3 regions of the Siccibacter colletis genome follow, and region 1 is predicted to be linked to each of the others. Evidence: riboswitches for the same ligand, from Rfam matches in the RefSeq annotation. Region 1 holds a riboswitch; each other region holds the start of a gene.
The links. A riboswitch is a leader RNA that binds a small molecule or an ion and turns the genes downstream of it on or off. The one in region 1 is predicted to bind thiamine pyrophosphate.
Positions count from the first base shown of each region.

Region 2: linked by a shared signal. The riboswitch ahead of thiC (phosphomethylpyrimidine synthase ThiC) and the one ahead of thiB (thiamine ABC transporter substrate binding subunit) in region 1 are both predicted to bind thiamine pyrophosphate.
Region 3: linked by a shared signal. The riboswitch ahead of thiM (hydroxyethylthiazole kinase) and the one ahead of thiB (thiamine ABC transporter substrate binding subunit) in region 1 are both predicted to bind thiamine pyrophosphate.

Region 1 is NZ_CP074352.1:679,856-685,065, reverse strand. It holds gene KFZ77_RS03405 (sugar efflux transporter) at 1-283, opposite strand, end outside; gene sgrT (glucose uptake inhibitor SgrT) at 384-560, opposite strand; gene sgrR (HTH-type transcriptional regulator SgrR) at 650-2,308, shown strand; TPP riboswitch at 2,372-2,473, shown strand; gene thiB (thiamine ABC transporter substrate binding subunit) at 2,505-3,488, shown strand; gene thiP (thiamine/thiamine pyrophosphate ABC transporter permease ThiP) at 3,464-5,074, shown strand; gene thiQ (thiamine ABC transporter ATP-binding protein ThiQ) at 5,058-5,210, shown strand, end outside.
Region 2 is NZ_CP074352.1:3,761,491-3,766,700, forward strand. It holds gene nfi (deoxyribonuclease V) at 1-159, opposite strand, end outside; gene hemE (uroporphyrinogen decarboxylase) at 169-1,233, opposite strand; gene nudC (NAD(+) diphosphatase) at 1,274-2,047, opposite strand; gene KFZ77_RS17980 (Rsd/AlgQ family anti-sigma factor) at 2,147-2,650, shown strand; TPP riboswitch at 2,743-2,852, shown strand; gene thiC (phosphomethylpyrimidine synthase ThiC) at 2,940-4,838, shown strand; gene thiE (thiamine phosphate synthase) at 4,838-5,210, shown strand, end outside.
Region 3 is NZ_CP074352.1:2,684,736-2,689,945, forward strand. It holds gene KFZ77_RS12970 (mandelate racemase family protein) at 1-160, opposite strand, end outside; gene fbaB (class I fructose-bisphosphate aldolase) at 455-1,507, opposite strand; gene thiD (bifunctional hydroxymethylpyrimidine kinase/phosphomethylpyrimidine kinase) at 1,667-2,467, opposite strand; gene thiM (hydroxyethylthiazole kinase) at 2,464-3,252, opposite strand; TPP riboswitch at 3,286-3,383, opposite strand; gene KFZ77_RS12990 (MFS transporter) at 3,833-5,068, opposite strand.

The DNA of each region.
Region 1 (5,210 bases):
AAGCGTTGCCGATTGCCATCAGGCAACAGAACATGATCAGTTTCCGGCGATCCCCCTGCCGATCGGAACGCCGCGCCAGCCACAGGCTGACGCCTATCCCGGCGATAGCGTTAACGGTATAAAACAGACCAACCCAGACCGGACGCGCGCCCACCTCGCGGCTTAAAAACAGACTCAGCGTCGGTGCCTGCAGCGCACCCGCAATGCCCATCATAAAAGAGACCAGCATGAACGCGACGTAAACCCGGTTCAGGCGGCGGCCTTTGGTTAAAAACCAACGCATTGGCGATCCTTGTGCTTAAAAAGAGGAAAGGAGAAATGATAAACGAAAAAAGCCAGCAGTAGCATACTGCTGGCGGGTGTTCGATAACACCAATACTCAGTCACACATGACGATTGCGATCGGGATAAACGGGCCGGGCGGTAACCTCCCACTGCATCAGATCCTCCAGCATCCGCACGCGTTGTATTGCGCTCAGGCGTGCCAGCCATGAGGGCGAAACGTCCTGCGTGGCGGAGAAATAGCGCTGCCAGAATACTTTTGCAGAAGACCTGTTCATCATTACCTCCTCGCTTTCATCGCCGCTAAGTATTGGCGTAATATGAGGATAATTAAATTGATGAATTTCCCGGCAGGAGTTCCCCTTTTATGTCCTCGGCGCGTCTGCAACAACAGTTTATCCGTCTCTGGCAGTGCTGCGACGGGCAACCTCAGCACACCACGCTCAGCGAACTCGCCGACAGGCTTGCCTGCTCGCGACGTCATATGCGTAACCTGCTCAATGCCATGCAGGCCGAGGGGTGGCTTGCCTGGCAGGCCGAAGCCGGGCGCGGGAAGCGATCCACCCTCACCTTTCTCTATACCGGACTGGCGCTTCAGCAGCAGCGGGCTGACGACCTGCTGGAGCAGGATAAGCTCGATCAGCTGATGCAGATCGTGGGCGACAAAGCAGCGGTGCGCCGCATGGTGGTATCGCATCTTGGCCGCAGCTTCCGTCAGGGCAAACATATTCTGCGCGTGCTCTACTACCGTCCGCTGCAGAACCTGCTGCCGGGCAGCGCGCTACGCCGCTCTGAAACCCATATCGTGCGCCAGATCTTCAGCGCCCTGACGCTGATAAATGAGGAAAACGGGGAAATCGAAGCGGATATCGCGCACCACTGGCAGCAGATCTCCCCGCTGCACTGGCGTTTTTTCCTGCGCCCCGGCGTTCATTTTCATCATGGCCGCGAGCTGGAGATGCAAGACGTTATCGCCTCGCTGACGCGCATCCGCACCCAGCCGCTGTTCACGCATATCACCGACATCTCCTCCCCCACCGCGTGGACACTGGATATACACCTCAGCCAGCCGGACAAGTGGCTGCCGTGGCTGATGGGCAGCGTGGCGACCATGATCCTGCCGCAGGAGTGGCCCACCATGCCCAACTACGCCAGCCGTCCGGTGGGCACCGGCCCCTATGCCGTGGTGCGCAACAATAATACCCAGCTGAAAATCCACGCCTTTGACGACTATTTTGGCTACCGGGCGCTCATCGACGAAGTTAATTTCTGGGTGCTGCCGGATATCAGCGAAGAAGTGAGCAGCGGCGTGCATCTGGAAGGCGCGAGCGGCGATGAGAAAGCCGTGGAAACCCGCCTTGAGGAGGGCTGCTACTATCTGCTGTTTGATTCGCGCTCCCGCTGCGGCGCAAACAGCGCAGTGCGACGCTGGCTAAGCCAGGTGCTCTCGCCGGTGAATCTCATTTATCACGCAGCCAGAAGTAACCAGCGCTACTGGTTCCCGGCGTATGGGCTGCTGCCGCGCTGGCACCATGCTCCGCAGAAAGCGGATTATCCGCCGCCGGCCGGTCTTGAAAGCCTGACCCTGACCTTCTACCGCGACCACGTTGAGCACCGCGTTATCGCCCAGGTGATGGAAACCCTGCTGGCAGAACATCAGGTGCGCCTGATCATTAACGAGGTGAGCTACGAAGCCTGGCATCAGGGCGACGAGGTGAGCGATCTGTGGCTCAACAGCGCTAACTTTACGCTGCCGCTGGAGTTCTCACTGTTTGCCCATCTGTATGAGATGCCGCTGATGCACAACTGCATTCCCATCGACTGGCAGGCGGATGCCAGGCGCTGGCGCGCCGGGGAGCTTGCCCTGCCGGAGTGGTGCCAGCAGCGCGTGGAACAGCTTGATATCTTTCCCCTGATCCACCACTGGCTGACCATTCAGGGTCAGCGCAGCATGCGTGGGGTACGCATGAACACGCTGGGCTGGTTTGACTTCAAATCGGCATGGTTCGCCCCACCGGAGCCTTAACGCCGCGTAAGGGAATAATTGACGGGCCACTTTCATTAATTAACCAAATCATTACAATGCAAGACGTTCTCAACGGGGTGCCCTGTCAACCGATCGGCGCTGAGATAATACCCGTCGAACCTGATCCGGATAACGCCGGCGAAGGGATTTGAGGCTGCTGCTCAAAATCCTTTGCCCCCTGAATGAAAGGTGCAAAGTGCTGAAAAAACTTCTCCCCCTGCTGGCCCTGCTCGCCGCGCCCGCTTTCGCGAAGCCTGTTTTAACCGTTTATACCTACGACTCTTTTGCTGCCGACTGGGGCCCTGGCCCGACGGTGAAAAAGGCATTCGAAGCCGACTGCAACTGCGAACTGAAGCTGGTGGCGCTGGAAGACGGTGTGTCGCTGCTTAACCGCCTGCGTATGGAAGGCAAAAACAGCAAGGCCGATGTGGTACTGGGCCTCGACAACAACCTGCTGGCGGCGGCCACGCAAACCGGGCTGTTTGCCAGAAGCGGCATTCCCGCAAGCGCGGTGAGCGTCCCCGGCGGCTGGAACAACGACACCTTTGTGCCGTTCGACTACGGCTGGTTCGCCTTCGTGTATGACAAAACCAAAGTGAAAAACCCGCCGAAAAGCCTGAAGGAGCTGGTGGAGAGTGACCAGAAATGGCGCGTTATTTACCAGGACCCGCGCACCAGCACGCCGGGCCTCGGGCTGCTGCTGTGGATGCAAAAAGTGTATGGCGATAAAGCGCCCGAGGCGTGGCAGAAGCTGGCGGCAAAAACCGTCACCGTCACCAAAGGCTGGAGCGAAGCCTACGGCCTGTTCCTGAAAGGTGAGAGCGACCTGGTGCTGAGCTACACCACGTCCCCGGCGTATCACATCATCGAAGAGAAAAAAGAGCATATCGCCGCGGCAAACTTCAGCGAAGGCCACTATCTGCAGGTTGAAGTGGCCGGGCGTCTCGCTGCCAGCAAGCAGCCGGAACTGGCGGATAAATTCATGAAGTTTATGCTTACCCCGGCGTTCCAGCAGGCGATCCCCACTGGAAACTGGATGTATCCGGTCAGCAACGTGACGCTGCCGGAGGGCTTTACCTCGCTGGTTAAACCCCAGACCACGCTGGAATACTCTGCCGATGAGGTCGCCGCCCAGCGCGCCGCCTGGATTAGCGAATGGCAACGCGCCGTCAGCCGTTAATCCCGGGCTGGATGTGGCCGGGGCTGTGTGCCGCCACGCTGCTGGTGGCGGTGGCGCTGGCTGCATTCGGCGCGCTGTGGTTTAACGCACCGCACGGCGACGCCTTCGCCGTGCTGCACGACAGCTATCTCTGGCACGTGGTGCGTTTCTCATTCTGGCAGGCGTTTCTCTCCGCCCTGCTTTCGGTGGTTCCCGCCATATTCCTCGCCCGCGCCCTGTACCGCCGGCGCTTTCCGGGGCGCGAGGCGCTGCTGCGGCTGTGCGCCATGACGCTGGTACTGCCGGTGCTGGTGGCGGTGTTCGGCATTCTCAGCGTGTACGGGCGTCAGGGCTGGCTGGCGACACTCTGCGCCTGGGCGGGCATTGAGTGGCGCTTCTCGCCCTATGGCCTGCAGGGGATCCTGCTGGCGCATGTCTTTTTCAACCTGCCGATGGCGACCCGTCTGCTGCTGCTGGCGCTGGAGCAGATCCCCGGCGAGCAACGACAAATTGCCGCCCAGCTGGATATGCGCGGCTGGCATTTCTTCCGCTACGTCGAGTGGCCCTGGCTGCGGCGACAGATCGCCCCGACGGCGGCGCTGATCTTTATGCTCTGTTTCGCCAGCTTTGCCACGGTGCTGTCGCTCGGCGGCGGGCCGCAGGCAACCACCATCGAGCTGGCTATCTTCCAGGCGCTCAGCTACGACTACGATCCGGCGCGTGCTGCGCTGCTGGCGCTGTTGCAGATGGTCTGCTGTCTTGGCCTGGTAATGCTCAGCCAGCGGCTCAGCAAGGCGATCCCGGTAGGCAGCAGCGCGGTGTCGGGCTGGCGCAATCCGCAGGACAGCCTGCGCAGCCGCCTGTGCGACGGCGCGCTGATAAGCCTTGCGCTGCTGTTGCTGTTGCCACCGCTGCTGGCAGTGATCGTTGACGGGCTCAACCGCAGCGTAAGTCATGTACTGGCCGACCCGCTGCTGTGGCAGGCGCTGTTAACGTCTCTGCGCATCGCGCTCGGAGCCGGGCTGCTCTGCATGGTGCTTACCCTGATGCTGCTGTGGAGCGCCCGCGAGCTGCGGCTGCGCCAGCGGGCAATGGCGGGCCAGATGCTGGAGCTGAGCGGGATGTTGATCCTCGCCATGCCCGGCATCGTGCTGGCAACCGGCTTCTTTCTGCTGCTCAACGCCAGCATCGGTTTGCCACAGCAGGCGGACGCGATTGTGATTTTCACCAATGCCCTGATGGCCGTGCCTTATGCCATGAAGGTGCTCGATCACCCGATGCGCGATATCGCCGCCCGCTACGGGTTGCTGTGTCAGTCGCTGGACTTGCGCGGCCTTAACCGCCTGCGCTGGCTCGAATGGCGCGCCCTGCGGGGGCCGCTGGGCCAGGCGCTGGCGTTTGCCTGCGTGCTCTCCATCGGCGACTTTGGCGTGGTGGCGCTGTTCGGCAATGCCGATTTCCGCACCCTGCCATTTTATCTCTATCAGCAAATCGGCTCCTACCGCAGCGAGGATGGAGCGGTCACCGCCCTGCTGCTGCTGCTGCTCTGCTTCCTGCTGTTTACTGCAATCGAAAAACTCCCGGGGCGCCATGCTGACTCTCACTGATGTAACCTGGCTGTATCAACATCTGCCCCTGCGCTTCAACCTGCATCTCAACGCCGGGGAACGCGTGGCGGTGCTCGGCCCGAGCGGGGCCGGAAAAAGCACGCTGCTGAGCCTGGTGGCGGGCTTTCTGGAGCCG
Region 2 (5,210 bases), 990 kb from region 1:
GCTCAGCAGCACAATGGCTGCCCGCGTCACTTCTCCACCCTGCTCAAACCCGACGTCCGCACCCGCGATAATCGACGGCGTGGTGGTAATCAGGTCATCTTCCCGGACAATGCGGGAAGCCAGTTCGAGTTGCTGTGTGCGAAGTGCCGCGAGATCCATACGTGCTCCTTAGTTGTGATACGGTACGGACAGCCGGTGTACCGCCTCCACAAACGCGCCTGCGTGTTCAGGCGGCACATCCTGGTGAATGCCGTGCCCCAGATTGAAGACGTGGCCTTCACCCTGTCCGAAACCTTCCAGTATAGTCGCTACCTCTTCTTCTATACGGGCCGGCTGCGCGTAAAGCATTGATGGGTCCATATTTCCCTGCAGCGCAACCTTGTGCCCCACGCGACGACGCGCATCGGCGATATCGGTGGTCCAGTCGAGGCCCAGCGCGTCACAGCCGGTGTCAGCCATCGCTTCCAGCCACTGTCCGCCGCCTTTGGTGAACAGCGTCACCGGCACGCGTTTGCCGTCGTTTTCACGCAGCAGACCGTCGATGATTTTATGCATGTAGTAGAGCGAGAACTGCTGATAGTCGCGCCCGGTGAGCACGCCGCCCCAGGTATCGAAGATCATTACCGACTGCGCGCCGGCGCGGATCTGGGCATTCAGGTACAGCGTGACGCTCTTCGCCAGCTTGTCGAGCAGCGCGTGCAGCGTCTGCGGCTCGGCGTACATCATCTTTTTGATCAGGGTAAAGGCTTTGCTGCTGCCGCCTTCCACCATGTAAGTGGCCAGCGTCCACGGGCTGCCGGTGAAGCCAATCAGCGGCACCTCGCCTTTAAGTTCGCGGCGAATGGTACGCACCGCGTTCATCACGTAGCCCAGTTCCTGCTCCGGGTCAGGAATGGGCAGCCTGTCGACGTCGGCTTTGTTCTTGATGGGCGAGGTGAAGCGCGGGCCTTCGCCGGTTTCAAAGTACAGGCCGAGGCCCATCGCGTCCGGCACGGTGAGAATGTCCGAGAAGAGGATCGCCGCATCGAGCGGGTAACGGCGCAGTGGCTGGAGCGTCACTTCGCACGCCAGCTCGGCGTTTTTGCACAGCGACATAAAATCGCCCGCCTGCGCGCGGGTCGCCTTATATTCCGGCAGATAGCGGCCCGCCTGGCGCATCATCCATACGGGCGTGACATCTACCGGCTGGCGCAGCAGGGCGCGCAGGTAACGATCGTTCTTCAGTTCGGTCATTTCAGCATTCCTTAAAAAGCGTGGCCGTCAGTTTACCACGTCATTCGTACTCAGCCCGGCACAAAGCGACAGTATCTTCGATCAAGCGGCGCGCCACGGTGCCCGGCGGGGGCAGCAGCGGCAGCTGGTCATACCGATACCAGCCGGCATCTGACAGCTCTTTGGGGTCGATTTTCAGCTCGCCGCTGTCGTATTCCGCCATGTAAGCCGTCATTAACGACTGCGGGAACGGCCACGGCTGGGAAGTGACGTAACGCAGGTTCTTCACCCGGATATTGCTCTCTTCCATCACTTCACGCGCGACCGCCTGCTCCAGCGTCTCGCCCACTTCGACAAAGCCGGCCAGCACGGTATAGATGCCGTTGCGGTGGCGGTTGTGCTGAGCCAGCAGGATCTTATCCTCGTGGCGGATGGCAACAATGATGCACGGGGCAATTTGCGGATAGTAGCGCTCGTGGCAGTGCCCACATAGCATCGCCCACTCGCTTTTTCCGGGATGCATTTCGTGGCCGCAGTAGCCGCAGTACTTGTGTGAACGATAGAATTCGGCGAGCTGTACGCCGCGGCCAGCAAGCTGGAACAGACCGACATCCTTATCGATGACCTGGCGCACAGACGCCATGTCCTGCCGCCGGGCCTCACGCACCAGCCACACCGGCTCATTTTCCCATTCGCCGATTTTGATCGCGCTTTTACCGGTCAGCGAAAATTTTTCCGCGTATCCATTGGGCAAATCGCCATTCGGCAGCCATAATTTTTGTTCATGGCTGATGATCCACCAGCCGTGATCGTGTTTGTCTATTGTATGTTCCATAACCTGTTGCACTACCTTAGCTTCACTGGCATGTTGTTCACATTATTTTTACATATTTTGGGTGTACTGCTTTTAATCTTATAACTCATGGAGTCGATCATGCTAAATCAGCTGGAAAGTCTGACAGAACGCGTTGGAGGCAGTAACGAACTCGTCGACCGCTGGCTCAACGTGCGCAAACACCTGCTGGTAAACTATTACAAAGTGGTTGGCATTAAACCTGGCAAGGAAACGCACATCGCGCTGGACGAACAGGCGCTGGATGATTTTTGTCACAACCTGGTTGATTACCTGTCAGCCGGTCACTTTAATATTTACGAGCGCCTTATCAGCGAAATGGAAGGGTCCAGCCCGCTGGTTGCCGCCACGCAACTCTACCCCTTACTCGAAGCGAATACGCAGGAAATCATGGCGTATTACGATACCCATCTGGAAAATGCTATCGATCACGACAACTGCCTGGAGTTCCAGGAAGCGCTGTCCGGTATCGGCGAAGCGCTGGCTGCCCGCTTCGCGCTGGAAGATAAACTGATCGTGCTGGCATTTGATAACGACCTGCGCGACAGCGCCAACGACGAAACCAGCTTCGCGCGCCCGGCTTGAGTTTCGGGCAGTTAACGCGTAATTTATTTTAGCCCCGCCGTCGTGCGGGGTTTTCCCTGAAGCATTCTGCCCTGTGGCAGCATCGCTGAAGGGCCATCTTGTCGGAGTGCCCAGTGTGTATGCACGGGCTGAGACCGTTAATTCGGGATCCGCGGAACCTGATCAGGCTAATACCTGCGAAGGGAACAAGAGTCAATCTGCTGTGGCGTCGCACCTCTGCGCGGCGTCTCCCTCTTGCTTCATCCGTCGTTCTGACAAGCCACTTCCCGATTATTTACTGGAATGCGCTATGTCTGTGACCGTCAAACCCAACCGCCGCGAAACCCGCGCGCAGGCCCAACGTTTTATCAGCACCCTTGAGGGAACCGCGTTTCCCAATTCGCACCGTATCTACCTCACCGGCTCCCGGCCCGATATTCGCGTGCCGATGCGCGAGATCCAGCTCAGCCCGACCCTTACCGGCGGCAGTGAAAGCAACCCGCAGTATGAAGCCAACGAGCCGGTGCCGGTGTACGACACCTCCGGCCCCTACGGCGACCCGGCAGTCGCTATCGATGTGCACCGCGGGCTGGAGAAAGTGCGCGCCCCGTGGATTGAAGCGCGTCAGGATACCGAGGCGCTGTCCAGCCGCAGCTCCGCCTGGACACGGGAGCGACTCGCCGATGACGGGCTGGATGAACTACGTTTTAGCGGCCTGCTGACGCCGCGCCGCGCCCGTCCAGGCAAATGCGTCACCCAGCTGCACTACGCACGCCAGGGCATCATCACGCCGGAGATGGAGTTCATCGCAATCCGCGAGAATATGGGCCGGGAGCGCATCCGCAGCGAAGTGCTGCGCCACCAGCATCCGGGAGAAGCCTTTGGCGCCCAGTTGCCGGAAAACATCACCCCCGAGTTTGTGCGCGCTGAAGTTGCCGCCGGCCGCGCCATCATTCCCGCCAATATTAATCACCCTGAATCGGAACCGATGATCATTGGCCGCAACTTCCTGGTGAAAGTGAATGCCAACATCGGTAATTCCGCGGTGACCTCCTCTATTGAAGAAGAGGTGGAGAAACTGGTGTGGTCCACGCGCTGGGGCGCGGATACGGTGATGGATCTCTCTACCGGGCGCTACATCCACGAGACGCGGGAGTGGATCCTGCGCAACAGCCCGGTGCCGATTGGCACTGTGCCGATCTATCAGGCGCTGGAGAAGGTCAACGGCATTGCGGAAAACCTGAGCTGGGAGTCGTTCCGCGATACCCTGCTGGAGCAGGCGGAACAGGGTGTGGACTACTTCACCATCCATGCCGGGGTGCTGCTGCGCTATGTGCCAATGACCGCGAAACGCCTCACCGGGATTGTCTCGCGCGGTGGGTCTATCATGGCGAAATGGTGCCTGTCGCACCATCAGGAGAACTTCCTCTACACCCACTTCCGCGAGATCTGCGAAATTTGCGCTGCCTACGACGTGTCGCTGTCGCTCGGCGACGGGCTGCGTCCGGGTTCAATTCAGGATGCCAACGACGAGGCGCAGTTCGCCGAGCTGCACACGCTGGGCGAGCTGACGAAAATCGCCTGGGAGTATGACGTTCAGGTGATGATTGAAGGCCCAGGGCACGTGCCGATGCAGATGATCCGCCGCAATATGACCGAGGAGCTGGAGCACTGCCATGAAGCCCCGTTCTATACCCTCGGCCCGCTGACCACCGACATTGCACCGGGCTACGATCACTTTACCTCGGGCATCGGCGCCGCGATGATCGGCTGGTTTGGCTGCGCGATGCTCTGCTACGTGACACCTAAAGAGCACCTCGGCCTGCCGAACAAAGAGGACGTGAAGCAGGGGCTGATTACTTACAAAATCGCCGCGCACGCCGCTGACCTGGCGAAGGGCCATCCGGGCGCGCAGATCCGCGATAACGCCATGTCGAAGGCGCGCTTCGAGTTCCGCTGGGAGGATCAGTTTAACCTTGCGCTCGACCCGTTTACCGCCCGGGCCTATCACGACGAAACGCTGCCGCAGGAGTCAGGCAAAGTGGCGCACTTCTGCTCCATGTGTGGCCCGAAATTCTGCTCGATGAAAATCACTCAGGAAGTCCGCGACTATGCGGCGCAGCAGGAGCGTGAAGCGGGCCTGAACGACATGGCGAACACCTTCCGCGCCAAAGGCGGCGACATCTATCTGCGCCAGGAGGAAGCATGATGCTGACCCCCCTGTTCCCTGTAGTGCCGCAACGTCTCGGTCTCTACCCGGTGGTGGACAGCCTGCTCTGGGTTGAACGCCTGCTGGCGGCGGGCGTGCGCACGTTACAGCTGCGCATCAAAGACAAACAGGACCATGAGGTTGAGGCCGATGTGCAGGCGGCCATCGCGCTGGGTAAAGGCTATCACGCCCGGCTGTTTATCAACGATTACTGGCGGCTGGCGATCAAGCACCAAGCCTACGGCGTGCATCTCGGTCAGGAGGATCTTGCCAGCGCCGATCTGGACGCAATCCGTGCTGCCGGACTGCGGCTGGGCGTTTCCACCCATGACGATATGGAGATTGACGTCGCGCTGGCGGTACGCCCCTCCT
Region 3 (5,210 bases), 2.0 Mb from region 1:
GCGGCGCGAAGGAGTAGCCCTTGCTGCCATCCTCGGCGGTGATGGTCAGCATCGCCATTTTTGCCAGGCTCTCGTCGCCGGGATGCGAGTGGCCGGCGCTGTCCGAGACGCGGCGTGTGGGGTAGGTAAATACGGTGACATTGACGGATTCGATCTTCATTACGGGTCCTTAACGACAACAGAGAGTGCAGGTCAGGCCGTTACCTGATAGCGCAATACATTTCCGTAACAGCTCAACAACTACGGTGGGGAAGGCATATATTTTGAAAAAGCGTTTCAGAACTAAATCTAAGCACAAAAAGTATCCGCTGCCTCGGACAAAGCGCGTGATTAAAACGCCGTTTTTCGGGCATATGCACAGGGAGAAGTGAACCTTTTCACAAAAGAAAGGCTAAGTGTGAAGGTGATCGAATTGTTAAAAACAAGGAAAACGCCTCCGCAGAGGCGTTGAGGATCAGGCGATAGTGACTTTGCTGTCGAGATACACATCCTGCACGGCATTGATGAGCTTCACGCCATCCGCCATGGTTTTCTTGAACGCCTTGCGACCGAGGATCAGCCCCATTCCGCCCGCGCGTTTGTTGATAACCGCGGTACGCACTGCATCGCCGAGATCGGTATCGCCCCCGTCCGCGCCGCCGGAGTTGATCAGCCCGGCGCGGCCCATGTAGCAGTTCGCCAGTTGATAGCGTACCAGGTCAATCGGGTTATCGCTGGTCAGTTTGCTGTAGACGCGCTCATCGGTGTAGCCGAATTTCACCGCGTTGTAGCCGCCGTTATTCTCCGCCATTTTCTGCTTCACGATATCCGCCCCGATTGTCGCCGCGAGGTGGTTTGCCTGGCCGGTCAGGTCGGCGGAGACGTGATAATCGACGCCGTCTTTCTTGAACGCGCTGTTGCGCAGGTAGGCCCACAGCACGGTAACCATGCCCAGCTCGTGCGCCCGCTCGAAGGCTGCCGAGATCTCTTCAATCTGCCGACGGGACTCTTCAGAGCCGAAGTAGATAGTGGCCCCGACCGCCACCGCGCCCATGTTAAACGCCTGCTCGACGCTGGCGTACAGCGTCTGGTCATACTGGGTCGGATAGCTCAGGGTCTCGTTGTGATTGAGCTTTACCAGGAACGGGATGCGGTGCGCGTAGCGGCGCGAGACGGAAGCCAGCACGCCGTAGGTGGAGGCCACGCAGTTGCAGCCCGCTTCAATCGCCAGCTCGACGATGTTTTTCGGGTCGAAGTACTGAGGGTTTGCTGCAAACGAGGCTCCCGCCGAGTGCTCCACCCCCTGATCCACAGGCAGGATAGAGAGGTAGCCTGTCCCTGCCAGCCGCCCGGTGTTGTACAGCGTCTGCATATTGCGCAGCACTGCCGGCGGGCGGTTGTTATCCACCATAACGCGGTCAACGTAGTCATGGCCCGGTAAATAAAGCTGCTCTGCTGGAATCGTCATACAGCGATGCTGTAACAGGCTGTCGGCATCTTTGCCAAGCAACTGCACGATATCTGTCATAATAAGCTCCCGAAAGTTACGCCAGGCGTCATGCCCGGCGCACATGGATTGTCCTCGCCCGTGACGTTACGGGCAGAGTAAGCCTGGACCTTTCAGTCGCGTTTTGCCATCGGCTGGCGCATTTTTAGCCGGTTTTGCCTGTTAAGCGCCCGCTATTTGCTACCACCAGCCATAAAAATGGTGCACCGGACCAATGCCCGCCCCCACCTCCAGTGAATCCGCCTGCGCCAGCGCACCGGTAAGATAATCCTTCGCCGCCGCCACGGTGGTTTCCCAGCAGTCATGACGCGGACGCAGCGCTGCCAGCGCCGCCGAGAGCGTACAGCCGGTGCCGTGGGTGTTTCTGGTGGCGATGCGCGGCGTGGTAAAGCGGACTTCCTGCGCGCGAGTAATCAACCAGTCAGGGCTTTCACCGTTATCTAAATGACCGCCCTTCATCAGCACCGCCCCGCAGCCGTACTCCAGCAGCGCCCTGCCCTGCATCCGCATCGTCTGCTCATCGCCGGCGCTGGGGGTATTCAGCAGCGCCGCGGCCTCCGGCAGATTCGGCGTGATCAGCGCCACCTGCGGCAGCAGCCGGGTGCGCAACCGGTCTACCGCGTCCGGCATCAGCAGCGCATCGCCGCTTTTGGCCAGCATCACGGTGTCGAGCACCACGTTAGCCGCGCCGTAATGTGCCAGGCGCTCCGCCACCACATCCACGATCGCAGCGTTATCCAGCATGCCGATTTTGATGGCGTCGATGCGCACATCGCTCAGCACGGCGTCGATCTGCGCCCCGACAAAGACCGGGTCGAGGTGGTAGACCGACTGTACGCCGCGCGTGTTCTGCGCTACCAGCGCGGTGATAACCGAGGTGCCATAGGCCTCCAGCGCCGAGAAGGTTTTCAGATCCGCCTGGATACCCGCCCCGCCGCTGGGATCGGTGCCGGCGATGGTCAGCGCATTAATACGTTTCATTGCGCCACCTCCCGGTTCAGCCCGTACAGCGCATCGAGAAAGGCGCTGGCGAAGCTGCCCGGCCCCGTTGCGCGTGAGGCGGCCTGCGCGCCCGCGCGCTTCATGATCCAGCAGGCACCCGCTACGTTTTCCAGCCTGTCGCCGGGCAGCGTACAGCACGCCGCGACCACCGCCGACAGCGCACAGCCGGTGCCGACCACGCGGGTCATCAACGGGTCGCCGCCGCGTATGGCCAGAGTGCGTTCGCCGTCGGTAACGTAATCCACTTCCCCGGTGACGGCGACGACCGTCCGGTACTGCCGGGCCAGGGTGATGGCGGCGTGCAGCGCGTCGGCAGCCCGATCGGTGGTATCCACGCCGCGTCCGCCCGTGCTTTCCCCGGCGAGGGCGCGGATTTCCGAAGCGTTACCGCGAATGGCCGCCGGGTTCAGGGCGAGGATTTCATGGGCAAAATCAGTGCGCAGAGTGAGCGCCCCGACCGCCACCGGATCGAGGGTCCAGGGGGTATTGTGGCAACGGGCGCTGGTAATCGCCGCACGCATGGCATCGCGCTGCGGCTGCGTCAGGGTGCCAAGATTGATCAGCAGACCATCAGCGACAGCGCTGAACTGCGCCGCCTCGTCGGGATCGACCACCATCGCGGGCGAGGCGTTAAGCGCCAGCAGCACGTTAGCGGTAAAGGTCTGCACCACGTCATTGGTAAGGCAGTGAACCAGCGGCGAGCGGGCATGGAGATGATTAAGGACGCGTATCGCAACGGCGTCGTGAAGCAGGTCAGGTTGCATGATGGGCTCCTGTCCGGCGCGAAGAAGGGATACCGGACAGGCATCTGACTTCCCTACGCTGGCATTATCCAGATCAGGTAATACGGGTATTTCTCAGCCTTCATTTAAGAAGGGCACCCCGAGTCATTGGTACAAATTAGCTTACTTTCTGGCAGCTTAGGGGATGGCGCGCGGTGATGCAAGCGTGCCTGTTATGTTAATCACATAAGAAACAGAGGATAGAGGAATATGTGTTACCAACGTTTAGCAATCCCACCACTTTTCTCATGGTCTACCGTTTGTTGCAGATGCAAGACGTTCTTTACCCACCCAGCCATTGTGATAGAGCCAACAGAGTGACGAATGCTATGCAGCAGCCTTCCCTGTCGAAAGTCATCAAAATACGAAATCCCAGCCGCTCACGCCGATTCGCAAGCACTTTGCCGCACTCTGTCATGTTTCTGCTCGCCACTTCTGAGAAAATTCGCGCTTTTCACTGGCGATCGACGTACCCCATGAAACGCCGTTCAATTGATACAGGGGATGACTGCCTGTTCAATCTATAAAGACAATATCCTGATAGGTTCCTCTCATCCTGTCGTCACTCCCGCTCATCCCCTTCCCTTCTTACCACTACGCCATTCTCATGGCGGCGTATCGCCGGAATACAGGCTGCGGCCAGAGTAGCAATCACGACCACGGCGGCGCAGGCCAGTAACAGCCGGGGAATACCAAACTGAGCGGTCAGCGGACCGGCGGCGAGCTCGCCGATGGGGATCGCCACAAATGAGCCGATGGCGTCCCAGGCGTAAACGCGGGCGAGCTTCCCGGGAGGAATGTGGGTTTGCAGGGAGTGCGCCCAGACCACGCCGAACTGACCAAACCCGACGCCGGCGACGAAGAAGGCCGCCATCAGCGCGGCCGTGGTGGGGTGCTGGCTGAGCACCAGCAGCGGCAGTGCGCAGAGCAGTACCAGCAGCACGCCGATAAACAGGTCGCGGCGCGGTTTCCAGCGCAGGGCGATCAGCGAGCCGACAATCAACCCAGTGCCCTGCGAGGCGAGCGCAAAGCCCCAGCCGGCGCGGCCGAAAGAGGCATCCGCGACGATGGGACCGACAATCATCATAATGCCGCTGAATGCCGCATTGATCAGGGTGAACTGCACCACTATCACCCACACCCAGCTGCGGGCGATGAACTCCTGCCAGCCGTCGCGCAGATCCTGCAGGATATTGCTGTGGCTTTCTCCCGTCCGGGCAGCGCTGGTGCGGGTCATCAGATAGAGCGGTGCGGCTAGCGCAAAGCCCAGCGCGTCCACCGCCAGCCCCCATCCCGGGCCGACCATACTGGCAAGCACACCGCCGAGCGACGCACCAATCACGGTGCCGCCGTTGATACCAAGCTGAATAAAGGCGTTTGCTTCGCGCAGGCTGTGGGCGGGGACCGTCTGCGGCACCATCGCCTGTGAGGCGGGAAGCGCGACCCCCGCCGCCGCACCGTTCAGGATACCCAACAGTGCCAGCAGCGCGACCGTCGCCGAGCCGTCAAGCACCAGCCAGGCGACCACGGCCTGAGAGAATGCGGCGATCGCCGACGACCACACCAGCACTTTACTGCGCGAATAGCGGTCCGCCAGCACGCCGCCAATCAACAGGAAGGCGACGTTAAATATTGAGCGCGCCGCCACCACAATCCCTAAGTCTCCTGCCGACCCGCCGATATCGAGCACCGCAAAGGCCAGCGCCACGGGAGCAATGCTGTTCCCGAGTACTGTCAGCAGACGGGCGAAAAAGAGATAGCGAAACGGGGCGAAGTGGAATGCCCGGCGTGCGCTCACTCTCTGCCCTCTGCACTATATGCGAAGCGTCTGTTGTTCTTCATGTTCGTATCCCGGCAATTGCGTGTGCGCATCATAGTCACTTCCGGTGCCTCATTCATCTCTGCTGATTACTGATTTCTGTTACAAACCCGATGATTTA